Regions from separate parts of the Nonomuraea sp. NPDC059194 genome, predicted to be linked through region 2. Evidence: riboswitches for the same ligand, from Rfam matches in the RefSeq annotation. Region 2 holds a riboswitch; each other region holds the start of a gene.
The links. Region 2 has a riboswitch for thiamine pyrophosphate ahead of thiC (phosphomethylpyrimidine synthase ThiC). Riboswitches for the same ligand answer to the same signal wherever they lie in the genome.
Positions count from the first base shown of each region.

Region 1: another riboswitch for thiamine pyrophosphate. It lies ahead of thiO (glycine oxidase ThiO); the one in region 2 lies ahead of thiC (phosphomethylpyrimidine synthase ThiC).
Region 3: another riboswitch for thiamine pyrophosphate. It lies ahead of ACFXJ8_RS42830 (purine-cytosine permease family protein); the one in region 2 lies ahead of thiC (phosphomethylpyrimidine synthase ThiC).

Region 1 covers NZ_JBHZBH010000002.1:195,123-200,131, reverse strand. The annotation lists gene pknB (Stk1 family PASTA domain-containing Ser/Thr kinase) at 1-907, opposite strand, end outside; gene ACFXJ8_RS03635 (thiazole synthase) at 1,184-1,939, opposite strand; gene thiS (sulfur carrier protein ThiS) at 1,932-2,132, opposite strand; gene thiO (glycine oxidase ThiO) at 2,132-3,268, opposite strand; TPP riboswitch at 3,257-3,372, opposite strand; gene ACFXJ8_RS03620 (NAD(P)/FAD-dependent oxidoreductase) at 3,430-4,599, shown strand; gene ACFXJ8_RS03615 (Rv2175c family DNA-binding protein) at 4,630-5,004, shown strand; gene thiE (thiamine phosphate synthase) at 4,982-5,009, shown strand, end outside.
Region 2 covers NZ_JBHZBH010000009.1:29,283-34,291, forward strand. The annotation lists gene ACFXJ8_RS14220 (sugar phosphate nucleotidyltransferase) at 1-466, opposite strand, end outside; gene ACFXJ8_RS14225 (CDP-alcohol phosphatidyltransferase family protein) at 471-1,100, opposite strand; TPP riboswitch at 1,192-1,303, shown strand; gene thiC (phosphomethylpyrimidine synthase ThiC) at 1,296-2,978, shown strand; gene ACFXJ8_RS14235 (phosphoribosylanthranilate isomerase) at 3,010-3,597, opposite strand; gene ACFXJ8_RS14240 (hypothetical protein) at 3,607-4,035, opposite strand; gene ACFXJ8_RS14245 (response regulator) at 4,122-4,796, opposite strand; gene ACFXJ8_RS14250 (sensor histidine kinase) at 4,793-5,009, opposite strand, start outside.
Region 3 covers NZ_JBHZBH010000076.1:394-5,402, forward strand. The annotation lists gene ACFXJ8_RS42815 (hypothetical protein) at 1-160, opposite strand, end outside; gene ACFXJ8_RS42820 (DUF6247 family protein) at 822-1,163, shown strand; gene ACFXJ8_RS42825 (right-handed parallel beta-helix repeat-containing protein) at 1,856-2,893, opposite strand; TPP riboswitch at 3,332-3,442, shown strand; gene ACFXJ8_RS42830 (purine-cytosine permease family protein) at 3,432-4,772, shown strand; gene ACFXJ8_RS42835 (methylated-DNA--[protein]-cysteine S-methyltransferase) at 4,769-5,009, opposite strand, start outside.

The DNA of each region.
Region 1 (5,009 bases), on a different contig from region 2:
GCGGCTGCGAGGCGTTGGGCAGGTAGTGCTGGCCCGTGGAGTACGGCGGGCTCGACTCCCTCGGCAGCATCCGGTGCGCGTCGACGGCCGCCACCAGCATCGCCGAGGCGTCGGCGGGACGGTCGTCAGGGTCGCGCGCGGTGGCCTGCGCCACCAGCGTGTCGATCAGCGGCGGCACCTCGGGGATCAGCGACGAGGGCGGCGGGACGGTGTCGTGGACGTGCCGGTAGGCGACCGACATCGGCGTCTCGCCGTCGTACGGCTGGCGGCCCGTCACGAGCTCGAACAGCATGATGCCGGCCGCGTAGACGTCGCTGCGGACGTCGGCCCCTCCGGTGGTCACCTGCTCGGGCGACATGTAGCCGATCGTGCCGATCATCACGCCCGTGCGCGTCTGGTTCGTCGCCTCGATCGCCCTGGCCAGGCCGAAGTCGACGACCTTGACCCGGCCGTCGTCGGTCAGCAGGACGTTCTCCGGCTTCACGTCACGGTGGACCATGCCCTGCTGGTGGGCGGCGCCGAGCGCGGCCAGCACCGGGATCATGATCTCCAGCGCCTCGCGGGCGGGCAGCCTGCCCCGCGCCCGCAGCACGTCGCGCAGCGTCTTGCCGGGCACGTACTCCATCGACAGGTACACCACGTCGCCGTCGGTACCCTGGTCGAAGACGTGCACCACGTTGGGGTGCGACAGGCTGGCCACCGACTTGGCCTCGCCGATGAACCTGCGCACGAACGCAGGGTCCTCGGCCAGCGAGCGGTGCATGACCTTCAGCGCGACCGTGCGGTCGAGCCGGATGTCGAGCGCCAGGTAGACCGTCGCCATCCCGCCCCGGGCGATCCGGGACTCGATGCGATAGCGCCCGTCGAGCAGTCGCCCTACCAGGGGGTCCGCGATCGTCGTGTCCACCTGGCCGAGTTTACGGGCGATTCGCCCCCGGCAGGGCCCGACAGTCCCAAACCGATGCCCGTTTGATTCATGATCTTGAATGTCTTGACGGGGCCGCAGGTGGGCGAGCGGCCGGGCCTTCCGAGGGTGTCCCGAAGCCCCTCAAAAGACCCCAGCCGCCCGCCTGTGGCCTCTCCCTCGGAAGACCTCGCTCTCCCACCTGTCGGCTCGCCCCTTGTCGCTCTCCCTCGAAAGAAACCTGCCAGGCTCTGCCTCGAAAGAGCCTGGCCCGCCTTCTCAGAGGGTGGTCGGGGAGGATGCCTCGGCGTAGCGGCGGCGGGGGATGCGGCCGGCCTGGCGGGCCAGCCGTCCCGCCTGGACCGCGGCGCGCATCGCCGAGGCCATCAGGTCAGGCAGTTGCGCCCTCGTGACCGCCGTCGCCAGCAGCACCGCGTCGCACCCCAGCTCCATCGCCAGGGCCGCGTCGCTGGCCGTACCGATGCCCGCGTCGAGGATCACCGGCACCGAGGCCGCCTCGACGATCAGCTCGATGTTGTGCGGGTTGCGGATGCCGAGCCCCGACCCGATGGGCGCGCCCAGCGGCATCACCGCCGCGCACCCCGCCTGCTCCAGCCGCCGCGCCAGCGCAGGGTCGTCCCCGATGTACGGCAGGACCACGAACCCTTCGGCCACCAGCCGCTCGGCCGCGTCGAACGTCTCGATCGGGTCGGGCAGCAGCGTCCGCTCGTCGCTGATGACCTCCAGTTTGACCCAGTTCGTGCCCAGCGCCTCGCGGGCCAGCCGCGCCGTCAGCACCGCCTCGCCGGCCGTGAAGCACCCGGCGGTGTTCGGCAGGACCTTGATCTTGCGCGAGCGCAGCACGTCGAGCACCGACCCCTTGGCGCCCGGGTCGAGGCGGCGCATCGCGACCGTGGTCAGCTCGGTGCCGGAGGCGGCCAGCGCCTGGTCGAGCACCTCGAGGGAGGGCGCGCCCCCCGTGCCCATGATGAGCCGGGAAGCGAACTTCTCCCCGGCGATGATCAGCTCATCCACCCTGCACCGCCGTGAGAATCTCGATCCTGTCGCGGTCGGCCAGCGCGGTGGTCGCCCACGTGCCCCTGGTGACCACCTCGTCGTTGACCGCCACGGCGACGCCGGTGGTCTGCGCCGTCAGCCGCTGGACGGCCTGGGCGACCGTGGTGCCGTCGGGCACCTCGTGCGCGGCCCCGTTGATCGTCACGTGCATCAGATACTTCCTTGTCCGACTGTCGAGAACCGCTGCGGCGAGCACAGGGCGGCGAGCTCGCCCTCCTCGCCGTCGAGGAGCGCGGTGGTGAGCGGGGCCATGAGGACGCCGCCCCTGAAATGTCCGGTCGCGACGGTGAGGCCGGGGCCGTACGGGCCGATGAGCGGCAGGTTGTCGGGGGTGCCGGGCCGTAGCCCCGCCACGACGTCGGCGACCTGCAGCTCGGTGATGCCGGGGACCAGCTCCCTGGCGTCGCGCAGCAGCTCGTACAGGCCGCCGGCCGTCACGTGGGTGTCGAACCCCAGCTCCTCCTGGGTGGCGCCGACGACGAGCTCGCCGTCTCCGCGCGGCACGAGGTAGATGGGCGAGCCGTGGACCATGCCGCGCACGCACCTGCCGAGCAGGGGAGAGGGCGAGCGCAGGCGCATGATCTGGCCCTTGACGGGGCGGACGGGCAGGTCGGCCAGCCCGCCGCTCCACGCGCCCGCCGCCAGTACGACCCGCTCGCCGAGCACGACCTCGCCCTCGGCGGAGCCACCCACGCCGCCAGAATCGCCCGCGCCACCGGGGGCCAGCCGTACGCCCACCACGGCCGAGCCGTCGCGGACAAGCTCGGCCACGCGTCGCCGTACCACTGGGACACCGGCCTTCTCCAGCGCGGCCAGCAGGGCCGCGGTGACGCGCCTGGGGTCCACCCACGCGTCGCCCTCGGCCAGCACGCCGCCCCTGACCGACGGCGCCAGCATCGGCTCCAGGCGGCGGCACTCGCGCCCGGTCAGCCGCCGCACCGGCAGCCCCAGCTTGTCCATGAACGCGGCCAGCTCCTCCAGCGCCGCCAGGTCGTCGGCGCCGAAGGCGAGGTCCATCGTGCCCTGGGTGCGGAAGTCGAGCGGGTGGCCGCTGTCGGCCTCCAGCTCGGCGGCGAACGCGGGCCAGCGCCGCAGCGCCGCCAGCCCCAGCCTGAGCAGCGGCTCCTCGGTGTAGGAGACCTCGCTGACCGGCGCCAGCATGCCGGCCGCCGCGTGCGAGGCGCCGGAGGCGGGGGCCGGGTCGATCACCGTGACTCGCGCGCCCGAGCGGGCCAGCCGCCAGGCGACGGACAGGCCCACCACGCCGCCGCCCACGATCAGATCCATCTCGCTCCCTTCGCCGGCATGATCCGGATCAGGTGTCTTGCGGTCGAAGGCCCGTCGAAGCCTTCCTCTCAGCCCGGTACGGCCGGACTCCCGCGCGTCTTCCGCCATCCAGCCTACTCACCGCCCGGACCCTGGTCGTCAGCGGTGGATTGGTTAAGGTCATGAACGTGAATCACGTTGTGGTTGTGGGCGCGGGACTGGCAGGCGTACGCAGCGTCGAGGCTCTGAGGTCTCGCGGCTTCGACGGCAGGATCACGCTGATCGGGGAGGAGCCGCACCGGCCCTACGACCGCCCGCCCCTGTCGAAGGCCGTGCTGCTCGGCACCGCCGACTCCAGCTTCGTCGACTCCGACCTCGACGCCATGCGGGTGGAGCACCGGCCGGGGGTGTCGGCCAAGGGGCTGCGCGACGGCGTGGTGGAGACCACCGAGGGCGAGATCGCCTACGACGGCCTGGTCATCGCCACGGGCGCCGAGCCGATCAGGCTGCACGGCGAGGGCCGCCAGCACGTGCTGCGCACCCTCGACGACGCCCTGTCCCTGCGCGCCCGCCTGGTCCCCGACGCCAAGGTCACGATCGTCGGTGCGAGCTGGATCGGCGCCGAGGTGGCCACCGCCGCGCGCAGGGCGGGCTGCGAGATCACCGTGATCGAGGCCGGGCCCGCCCCGCTCGCCCATGTGGTCGGCCGCGAGGTCGGCGCCGACACCATCCCCTGGTACGAGGGCATGGACCTGCGGCTCGACACCATGGTCGCCTCCGTGGACGAGGGCGGCGTCACACTGGTCGACGGCGGTTTCGTCGAGTCCGACGTGGTGGTCTCGGGCATCGGCGTCCGCCCTGCCGTCGAGTGGCTGGCGGGCTCCGACATCGACCTGCACAACGGCGTCGTCACCGACGAGCACCTGCGCGCCTCCCTGCCGAACGTCGTCGCCGTCGGCGACTGCGCCGCGTGGTGGTCGCGCCGCTTCCGCACCAGGCTGCGCGTGGAGCACTGGGACACCGCGCTCAACGCCCCCGAGGTCGCCGTGGCGACGCTGCTCGGCGAGGATGCCGTGTACGATCCGGTCCCGTACTTCTGGTCGGAGCAGTTCGGCCACATGGTGCAGTACGCGGGCCACCACGCGGGCGCCCGCCTGCTCCGCCGCGGCGATCCCACGGCTGCCAAGTGGTCGGTGTGCTGGTTGACAGACGAAGACAGGCTGGCGGGGGTGCTGACCGTCAACAGGCCCCGCGACCTCGTCCAGGGGCGCAGGATCATCGAGTCAGGACAGCGTCTCGACCCCCTCAGGCTGGAAAATCCCGAGGTCGCGATACGTGACTGCGTAGTTTGAAGATGGATGCGATGTGGTAGTGGTGGATTCGTGACGCTTTCTGTTGCACAGATAGACCGGGAGACAGACCAGCTCGTCGGCGAGTGGCTGACGCTCCCCGAAGTGGCCGACCGCCTCGATCTGACGATCGGGCGGGCCAAGCAGCTCCTGAAGGACCACAAGCTCCTCGGCGTACGGCGGGGCTCGGGCGGCCCGCAGGTGCCGGCGGTGTTCCTCGACGGCAACGAGGTGGTGAAGGGCCTGGCGGGCACGCTCACGCTGCTGCTCGACGCGGGCTACGACGACGCCGAGTCGCTGCGCTGGCTGTTCACCCCCGACGAGTCGCTGCCCGGCTCGCCCATCGACGCGATCAAGGCAGGTCGCCATACCGAGGTCAAGCGGCGTGCCCAAGCGCTCGGTTTCTGAGGCGA
Region 2 (5,009 bases):
GGAAGCGCTGCACCCTGCCGTGCTCGTCGACGATGATGATCCCGAACTCCAGCGGGTTGGGGACACGCGTCAGGCCGATGGTGACGAGGGCCGAATTCTCCCGGTGAAACCGGATCATGTCGGATAAATCGATATCCGTCAGGGCGTCGCCGGAAATGACCAGAAAGCGATCATCGCGGAGTTTGTCGGCGGCGTTCTTGACGCTGCCCGCCGTACCGAGGGGAAGATCTTCGGTGGCGTAGTGCAGGCGCATGCCGAGCTCGTCGCCGTCGCCGAAGTAGCTGCGCACCAGCGCGGCCAGGAACTGGACCGTGACCACGGTTTCGGTCAGGCCGTGTTTCCGCAGCAGCCGGAGCACGTGTTCCATGATCGGGCGGTTGACCACAGGGAGCAGGGGCTTGGGCTGGTTCGCGGTCATCGGCCGCAGCCGAGTGCCCTCCCCACCTGCCATGACGACCGCCTTCACCCGATCACTCCTTCTTCGCGGTTTCCCCGGGATCGCGCAGCTCTCCCCTGGCAGCGGTGACGAGCCGGCGCACCTGTACCACATACAACACGCCTGCCCACCAGTACAGACCCGTTCCCCAAATGGCGAACGCCCATCCGATAATCTTCGCGATTTCGGCATACCAGGAGCCGGTGTGCGAAGCCAGGAAGAGCAGCGGGAAGGCGTACATCAGATTGGCCATGGCCGCTTTGCCAAGGAAATGCACGGGCAGTGCCTTGTAGCCGTATTTGCGGAGCACGGGAAAGAAACATCCGACAAAGACTTCCCGTGCCAGGATGATCGCGACGAGCCACCAGGGGATCACCTCCCGCAGCACCAGGCCGAGCAGGGTGGCGAAGACGTAGAGCTTGTCGGCGGCCGGGTCGATGAGGCGGCCCAGCCGGCTGGTCTGGTTCCAGGCGCGGGCGATCTTGCCGTCGAGCCAGTCGGTGAACCCTGCCACCATGAGCAGCCCGATCGCCCAGCCGTCCGCCTTGGGCCCCAGAACCAGCCAAAGGAACACGGGCACGCCGAGGAGCCGCAGGAAGCTCAGCAGGTTGGGAACCGTCCAGATCCGGTCCTCCGCTGACGAAGGGGCGGAAGTTTCGCTCACGCTTGCGACCCTACTGCGTCGCCGACCTGCGCACGCTGCACGGTTTCGGGTCGGGGGTTGCGCGGCACCCCCGTGATCGGGTTACGGTTACGCCGACCAACGCGGGAGCCCGGTGTGACCGGGCTGAGAGGACGGCTGTCAGCCGCCGACCGCCAGAACCTGCTCCGGGTAATGCCGGCGAAGGGAGTTTGCGCGATGAGTGACGCGCGCTTTTCCAAGATCTACCAGGGCGACCTCCGGGTTCCGATGCGCCGCATCGAGCTGAGCGACGGCACGTCCTTCACCGTCTACGACACCTCCGGCCCCTACACCGACCGGAGCGTGGAGACCGACGTCACCCGCGGCCTGGCCGCCCTCAGGGAGCAGTGGATCCTCGACCGCGGCGACGTGGCCAGGTACGGCGGCCGCCAGCCCCAGCCCGTCGACGACGGCTACCGCGACCAGGGCGCGTGGAAGCGCGCGAGCGTCAACGCGTTCGCCGGCGCGCGCCGCGACCCCCTGCGGGCGGTGGGCGCGCCCGTCACCCAGCTCGCCTACGCCCGCAGGGGCGTGGTGACCAGGGAGATGGAGTTCGTCGCGGTCAGGGAGGGCGTGGACCCTGAGTTCGTCCGCGCGGAGGTGGCGGCGGGCAGGGCGATCATCCCCGCCAACGTCAACCACCCCGAGAGCGAGCCGATGATCATCGGCAGGAACTTCCTCGTCAAGATCAACGCCAACATCGGCAACTCCGCCGTCACCTCCTCGGTCGAGGAGGAGGTGGAGAAGATGACCTGGGCCATCCGCTGGGGCGCCGACACGGTCATGGATCTGTCGACGGGCCGCGACATCCACACCACCCGCGAGTGGATCATCCGTAACTCCCCCGTCCCCATCGGCACCGTCCCCCTCTACCAGGCGCTGGAGAAGGTCAACGGGGTGGCCGCCGACCTGTCGTGGGAGGTCTACCGCGACACCCTCATCGAGCAGTGCGAGCAGGGCGTCGACTACGTCACCGTGCACGCCGGCGTACGACTGGCGTACGTGCCGCTCACCGTGGGCCGCAAGACCGGCATCGTCTCGCGCGGCGGCTCGATCATGGCGGCGTGGTGCCTGGCGCATCACCGCGAGAGCTTCCTGTACGAGAACTTCGAGGAGATGTGCGAGATCCTCGCCTCCTACGACGTCGCCTTCTCCCTCGGCGACGGGCTGCGGCCCGGCTCCATCGCCGACGCCAACGACGAGGCACAGTTCGCCGAGCTGCGCACGCTGGGCGAGCTGACCAGGATCGCTCATGCGCACGACGTCCAGGTCATGATCGAGGGACCCGGTCACGTGCCGATGCACAAGATCAAGGAGAACGTCGACCTGCAGCGCGAGCTGTGCGACGACGCCCCCTTCTACACCCTCGGACCGCTGGTCACCGACATCGCGCCCGGCTACGACCACATCACCTCGGGCATCGGCGCGGCCATGATCGGCTGGTACGGCACGGCGATGCTCTGCTACGTCACGCCCAAGGAGCACCTCGGCCTGCCGAACAAGGACGACGTCAAGACCGGCGTCATCACCTACAAGATCGCCGCGCACGCCGCCGACCTGGCCAAGGGCCATCCGGGAGCGCAGGCGTGGGACGACGCGCTCTCGGACGCGCGGTTCGAGTTCCGGTGGGAGGACCAGTTCGACCTCTCGCTCGACCCCGACACCGCCAGGGCCTTCCACGACGAGACGCTGCCCGCCACCCCCGCCAAGACGGCGCACTTCTGCTCGATGTGCGGGCCGAAGTTCTGCTCGATGCGGATCTCCCACGACCTGCGGGCGCAGGAGGGGATGCGGGAGAAGGCCGAGGAGTTCGTGCGCGGCGGCGGCCAGGTCTACCTCCCCCAGCCCGAACGCCGCTGAAGCCCGCCGCCCAGGCTCCCGGGAGCGGGGTCTAGGAACGGGCCGCGCGCAGGAAGGAGCGGATGAGGGCGGAGTCCTTCACGCCCCTGGAGATCTCCACGCCGCTGGAGACGTCGACGCCCCACGGCCCCGCCTCGGCGATCGCCTGCCGTACGTTGGCGGGGTCGAGGCCACCGGCCAGCAGCCAGTGGCCCGAGGGCCTGCCGCGCACGGCCGCCCAGTCCCACGGCTGGCCGGCGCCGGCCCTGGGCGCGTCGACGATCAGCAGGTCCTCGTCGAACGCCCCGGTGCGCAGGTCGGCGTCGGCCGCGACGGCGCGCACGAGCGTGCGGCCGAGATCCTTCAGCGCGGTGAAGTCGGCGTGCGGATGGCGGCCGTGCAGCTGGACGGCGCCCACCCCGGCGGCCGTGGCGGCCTGCCGTACCTGCTCGACGGGCTCGCCCATGAAGACGCCGACCGTCAGCACGTGGCCGGGCACCAGCGCGGCGAGCTCGGCGGCCCGCGCGGGGCTCACCCTGCGCGGGCTGGCGGTCAGCACGAACCCGATCGCGTCGGCGCCGGCCTCGACGGCCGCCTCGACGTGCTCGGGCTCGCTCAGCCCGCAGATCTTCACGAACATGGGCCCAGCCTAGCGGCGGCGCGCGGCCGAGGGCGACCACGCCCACACCGTGGTGAGGGCCAGCAGCCCGAACATCAGCACGCCGTTGGGGACGTGCGCGCCGAGGCCGATGAACAGCAGGAAGTGCTGGGCGATGCCGAGCAGGAACAGCGCGAGGCTCGCCAGGGCGGGCCAGCCCGCGCCCCTGCCCGGACGCCAGTAGAGGACGGCGGCGACGACCTGGAGCAGGCCGACCAGGTGGGAGACCATGCCGACCATGACATGGGTCTCGGCGGTCGCCAGGTCGGCGGTGAGCGAGGTCTCGCCGTAGACCAGCGCCTGTCCCGCGAAGGAGGCCGCCACCAGCAGCGAGACCGCGTGGGCGAGCACCAGGACGCGCAGGGTGTACAGCAGGCCGGGTGAGACGGGGGCGGACGTGGCCGAGCGCACGTCGTACATGAGGGTGGTCCTTCCTTCTGAGGTGAGGACCACATCGTGGCCGGTCGGGGCGATCGGGGTCGTCAGCCTGCCGGGTGATCCCCCGGTCACCCCCTGGGCGGATGGCGCACCGGGCGGAAGGCCGCGTCGACCAGGCCGATGCGGTGGGCGACGACCGCGGCCTGGATGCGGTTGCGCAGGCCGAGCTTGTCCATGGCCGAACCGACATGGGTCTTGACGGTGGTGACGCCGACGTGGAGGCGGTCGGCGATCTCGGCGTTGGACAGGCCGGTGCCGACCAGGGCGAGCACCTCGAGCTCGCGTTCGGTGAGCCCGGCCGGGGTGGGCGCGGCCTGCTGCTCGGCCGCCAGCGCGCGCTCGACCACTCTGCGCAGCACGGAGGGGGCGAGCAGCTGCTCGCCCGAGGCGGCCCTGCGCACGGCCTCGACCATGCGTTCGGGCTCGTCGTCCTTGACCAGGAAGCCGAGCGCGCCGACGCGCAGCGCGGCGTAGACGTTGGCGTCGTCGGCGAAGGTGGTCAGCACGACGATCTTCGCGGCCGGCTGGGCGGCCAGGATCCGCTTGATCGCCTCGAGCCCGTCGACTCTCGGCATGCGCAGGTCCATGAGCACGACGTCGGGCCTGTGGTGCTCGGCGAGGCGGACCGCCTCGGCCCCGTCGTCGGCCTCGCCGACGACCTCCATGTCGCCCGCCGCCTGCAGCAGCATCCGGACGCCCGCCCTGACCAGGGCCTGGTCGTCGGCCACCACCACGCGGATCACATCGTCACCTTTGTCTTGGAAGTCTTGGAAGTCGTGGACGTCGTGGAGAAGGAATAGGGGCTGGGGTAGGGCAGGGTCACGGCCAGGCGCCAGCCGCCGCCGTCGGGGCCGGCGGTCAGCGTGCCGCCCAGCGCCCTGGCCCGCTCGCGCATGCCGGCCAGGCCCTGGCCCGAGGACGGCAGCGGCTCGCGGAAGGTGGGCGGGCGGCCGTTG
Region 3 (5,009 bases), on a different contig from region 2:
ACAGCGGCGAGAGGACAATGGTGTCCGCGACCCCATTTCCGTTGGCAGTGTTGATGGCATTCACCAGTCCAGCCTCGCCGCCATTTGGCCCGAAACACGGCACGAAGATGGTCGCCGCATGCGCCGTACCCTGCGCCCCTGCCACGAGACCCGCGGCCATGCCGACAGCACACCCCAGAGCTGTCAGCCGCGACCGAAATCGCTTTTTCATTCTTAGTCCCCCCGTGGACCTATTCCGCACAGCGATCCATTCCTGTGCTTGATCGCTGCGTTGTTACCCGTGCGCCGACGGGCCTCACCGGCAACAAAGGAACTCAACCAAAATAAGACCCAATCGCTACCAACCTGCTCATTTCGACTAAGCGGGGCGATGCGGTCGTAGCGCTTTGGAGGATTTCCAGGGATTAGGGGCGATTAATTCTTTTAGTGGTTAATGGTGGGTTATGTGGCTCAGGTCCGCGCGTCGAGCCCGTCACCGTCGTCCTGTGCCAGGCGTCCCGGCTGCGCTTCGGAGGGGGCGCCTTCGCGGGGGTGGTTGAACGCGGACAAATTGTGCATCATTGGGGCGCGAGCTGGGCAATCCCGGCCGCACCTGCGAGTCCAAACCGCGGGAGCTCGGGGCAACCGGGCTGAGAGGGCAACTGCCGTTGCCGACCGCATGAACCTGTCCGGACAGTGCCATCGAATGCTTGTTCGGTAATGAACGTGCAGGTCAGCTGGTTTCGGGGTCCTCAGAATGACGCCGGACAGGGCCGTACAGCTACGAAATACAGCAGTCGCCTGTACGCTGAGCTGGTAAGTCGGACGGAGGGGGAGCCCCGATGACGGCACAACCGCATGAGCCAACGCCACAGGCAGCACCGGACAAGAGCTTGCGGGCCATCCGTGGCGCGCTGGTCACGCCTCAGGATCGCGAAGGGTTCGACGAAGGGCTGCGGATCGCACTCGCGGAAGTCCGCGCCAGTCTCGACCTGACGAAGCTCAACGACTTCGTTCACACGTGGTGGCTCATCGCGTGCGACTCGGCGCAGGACCCGGCAGGGCGTCAACAGATGCACGAGCGAGTGGCGCATGCCCAAGCCCTTGCCGCTCGTGGCGAGGATCTGCCACGCGGTGGCAAGAGTTGGCGTGAGCTGCTGACCGAACGCGGGGTCGCGCTGTAGGTGTATACCCTCCTTCCACCCCGACCCCGTCGCCCAAGACCAGATCGACGCGCTCCCAGATGAAGCACTCGGCTACCTCGCCGAACTGTTCACCCTCCTGGAGACGGCGCCGTGGACGGGCCGCTCATCGAACCCGAGCAATCCCGATGCCAACATGCTGACCATGCCGTTTGGTGAACGCGGCCTCATCACGTACCTCGTCATGGAACGGACACGAGAGGTGTACGTCGTGCGGGTTCAGTGGCTCTGATCGGAGCTTGAGCACCCCAGGGTGGCCGAACGCGGGCGCATGGTGCGTCATGGGGGCCGCGAGCTGGGAAAGCCCAGCTCAATTGATCAAGTCAACGCGGGAGCCGGGTTTCCGTGCGGAGCACGGCTCAGGAAGCACGCGAAGCGCCGTATCAGCTCTTGAGTGTCTCGCGATCCTGTGGCCCGTCCAGCGCACCTCCGAGCATCCGCAGTGCCTCGCATGTGGCCTCGTCGGTGGCGTCCGTGTAGGAGGGGAAGCTCAGACGGTCATGCCTCCCATTCTCGCCGACCCGCCACACCACAACCTCCCGGGGCCGGGAAGGTCCCCGCGACGACCAGCCGTCGGGTTTCGCTCGCCGGCCCAGGCCAGTGGGGTTCCTGGCCTGGGCCATGGGTGAATCGGTCTCCCGGGTGGGCCAGCGACGACTTTCCGGGCGCTCAGGTCAGCAACCGGTGCCGGAACCGCTGTTGACGCAGTTGTCGGGGACGTTGGCCACGATCGCGGTGAACTGCCGGGTCAGCGCGCCCTCGTTCAGGACACCGCCGCCGGTGGCAGTGCCACCTCCGGTGGCCCTGGCCACGTTGACGGTGACGACGCTGTTGCGCAACGTCATCGGATCGCCGTTGAAGATGCCGCCGCCTTGGGCCTGGCCGGTGGCGCCGGAGGCGGTCGCGACGTTGCCCCTCACAACGGCCCCGTTGATCTGCGCTGTTCCGCCCGCAGCGGCGACGATCCCGGCGCCTGCAACGTCGGGAGCGTCGACCGTGTTTCCTGTGACGATGCCTCTGGTGATGTTCAGAGTGTTGCCGAAGATGGACCACACTCCACCGCCCTGTGCGGCGTCACCACCCGTGGCGGCGTTGCCGCGTACAGTGCTGTCGATCAGGGTGAGAGAACCCGCGCCGCTGGCGATGCCGGCGCCAGCGGCTATCTCGGCCACTGCGGTGTTGTCGCGGATGGTGCTGTTGCGTATCGTCACCGACCCGGTGTTATTGAAGATGCCGCCGCCGAAGGCTAGCCCTCCAGGGGTGGGGTCGTTGGCGGTGTTGTTGCGGATGACGCTGTTGTTCAGCGTCAAGGCGGCGCCTCCGTCAACGCGAATTCCGGCGCCGAAGGCCGTACGCCCGTTGCGTACTGTCACGCCGGTAAGCGTGAGGTCACCGCCGCTGCTGACGAGGAAGACACGGAAATTCGGACGGGTGCCGACTGGGTTACGCTGAATCGTGGCTCCGTTGCCGGTAATCGTTATCTCGGTGCTGACCGCCGGCAGGCCGTTCGGGCCATTGGTGTTGTTGTTGACGTTGTTGAGGGTGTACGGGCACAGCGGCGAGAGGACAATGGTGTCCGCGCCTGCATTGAGGTTGGCAGTGTTGATGGCATTCACCAGTCCAGCCCCGCCGCCATTTGGCCCGAAACACGGCACGAAGATGGTCGCCGCATGCGCCGTACCCTGCGCCCCTGCCACGAGTCCTGCGGCCATGCCGACAGCACACCCCAGAGCTGTCAGCCGCGACCGAAATCGCTTCTTCATTTCTTAGTCCCCCCGCGAACTGTTCCGCACAGCGATCCATTCCTGTGCTTGATCGCTGCGTTGTTACCCGTGCGCCGACGGGCCTCACCGGCAACAAAGGAACTCAACCAAAATAAGACCCAATCGCTACCAACCTGCTCATTTCGACTAAGCGGGGCGATGCGGCCGTCGCGCTTTGTGGGATTTCCAGGGATTAGGGGCGATTAATTCTTTTAGTGGTTAATGGTGGGTTTTGTGGCTCAGGTCCGCGCGTCGAGCCCGTCACCGTCGTCCTGAGCCGGGCGTCCCGGCCGCGCTTCGGAGGGGGCGCCTTCGCGGGGGTGGTTGAACGCGGACAAATGGTGCATCATTGGGGCGCGAGCTGGGCAGATCCCGGCCGCACCCACAAGTCCAAACCGCGGGAGCTCGGGGCAACCGGGCTGAGAGGGCAACTGCCGTTGCCGACCGCATGAACCTGTCCGGGTAATGCCGGCGTAGGGAGCGTGTGATGACGCATGTCGTCGACCCGAAGCATGCCGAAGTACCTCTGACCCTCGACGAGGCCCCGCCGAAAACATTGGGCGTCCTCGACCAGAGCGCCTTCTGGGCCAACCTCGGGGTCAGCCTTCTCGGCTTCTCCTTCGCCCTCTTCCTCATCAACCCCCTCCTCGACGACAACCCGCTGACCATGACCGCCGCGGTCACCGCGACGATCGTCGGCAGTCTCATCGGCACCGCCATGGTCGGACTGGCCGCCATCCCCGGCGCCCAGACCGGCCAGCCCGCGATGGTGCTGCTCAGAGGCCTGTTCGGGGCCAAGCTGTCCTACGTCCCGACCGTGCTCAACATCATCCAGATGCTCGGATGGGGCGCGTTCGAGCTGTGGGTCATCTCCGTGGGCGCCCAGGCGATCTTCGGTGACGCCGTGCCGTACGCCGTCTGGGTGGTCGTCGCGGGGGCGATCACCACGGGCCTGACGATCTACCCGCTCGGCGCGATCAGGCTGATCAGGCGGGTCGTCACGGTCGGTGTGATCATCTCGACCGTCTGGTTCGCGGTCACGCTGCTGCAGAGCGCTCCCACGCAGACCGGCGGCTCGTGGGACGCCTTCGCCCCCGCCGTCGACTTCGTGATCGCGCTGTCGGTCTCGTGGGTGCCGCTGGCCGCCGACTTCGCCAGGCACTCGCGCAGCAGCTCGGCCGCCTTCACCGGCGTGGTCGGCGGCTACACGGTCGCGCAGGTCGCGTGCCTGGCCATCGGCGTCTACGCGGTCGCGATCGCCGGGCACGACGCCGTGCTGGGCGACCCGACGGCGGTCTTCGGCCCGTTCGTCGCAGCCCCGCTGGGCGCGCTGTTCTTCGGCATCCTGGTGCTGCGCGAGACCGACCAGTCGTTCGCGAACGTCTACTCGGTCGCCATGTCGCTGCAGAACCTCATGCCGCGCGTCGACCGGCGGCTGTTCTCGGTGGCGATCGGCGTGCTGACGGTCGGCGTGGCGCTCCTGGTCGACGTCAACTCCTACAGCGCCTTCCTCAGCATCATCGGCGCCGTCTTCGTCCCGATGCTCGGCGTGCTCGTGGTCGACTACTTCCTGCTCGGCAGCGCCAAGACCTGGAACACCGGCGAGAACGCCCCCTCAAGATGGCTCATGACCATCCCGTGGGCGCTCGGCTTCTGCGCGTGGTGGCTGCTGGCGGCGCCGTCCACGATCCCGTGGTGGGCGGAGATCTGGGACGGCGCCCGCGCGGCGCTCGGCTTCACCCGCCAGCCGTGGATGAGCGCGGCCCTGGGCGCGTTTGTGGTCGCGGGCCTGCTCACCCTGGTCATCGGCCGGGTACGGCGGCGCTAGCGCTCGACCCGCAGCAGGCGTTCGAGCGCGGTGGGCCCGCCGGGATACCCGTCGCGATCGGCGACCCGGTGGCAGGGCACGATCACGCACACCGGGTTGCCGTTGATCGCGCTGCCGACCGCGCGGAGCGCCTGTGGCCGTCCGATGCGGGCCGCCAGGTCGCCGGTGGTGGTGCCGGTGCCGTACGGCACGGCCATCGTCATCTGCAGCAGGGCGCGCCCGAACGGCGTGGCCAGC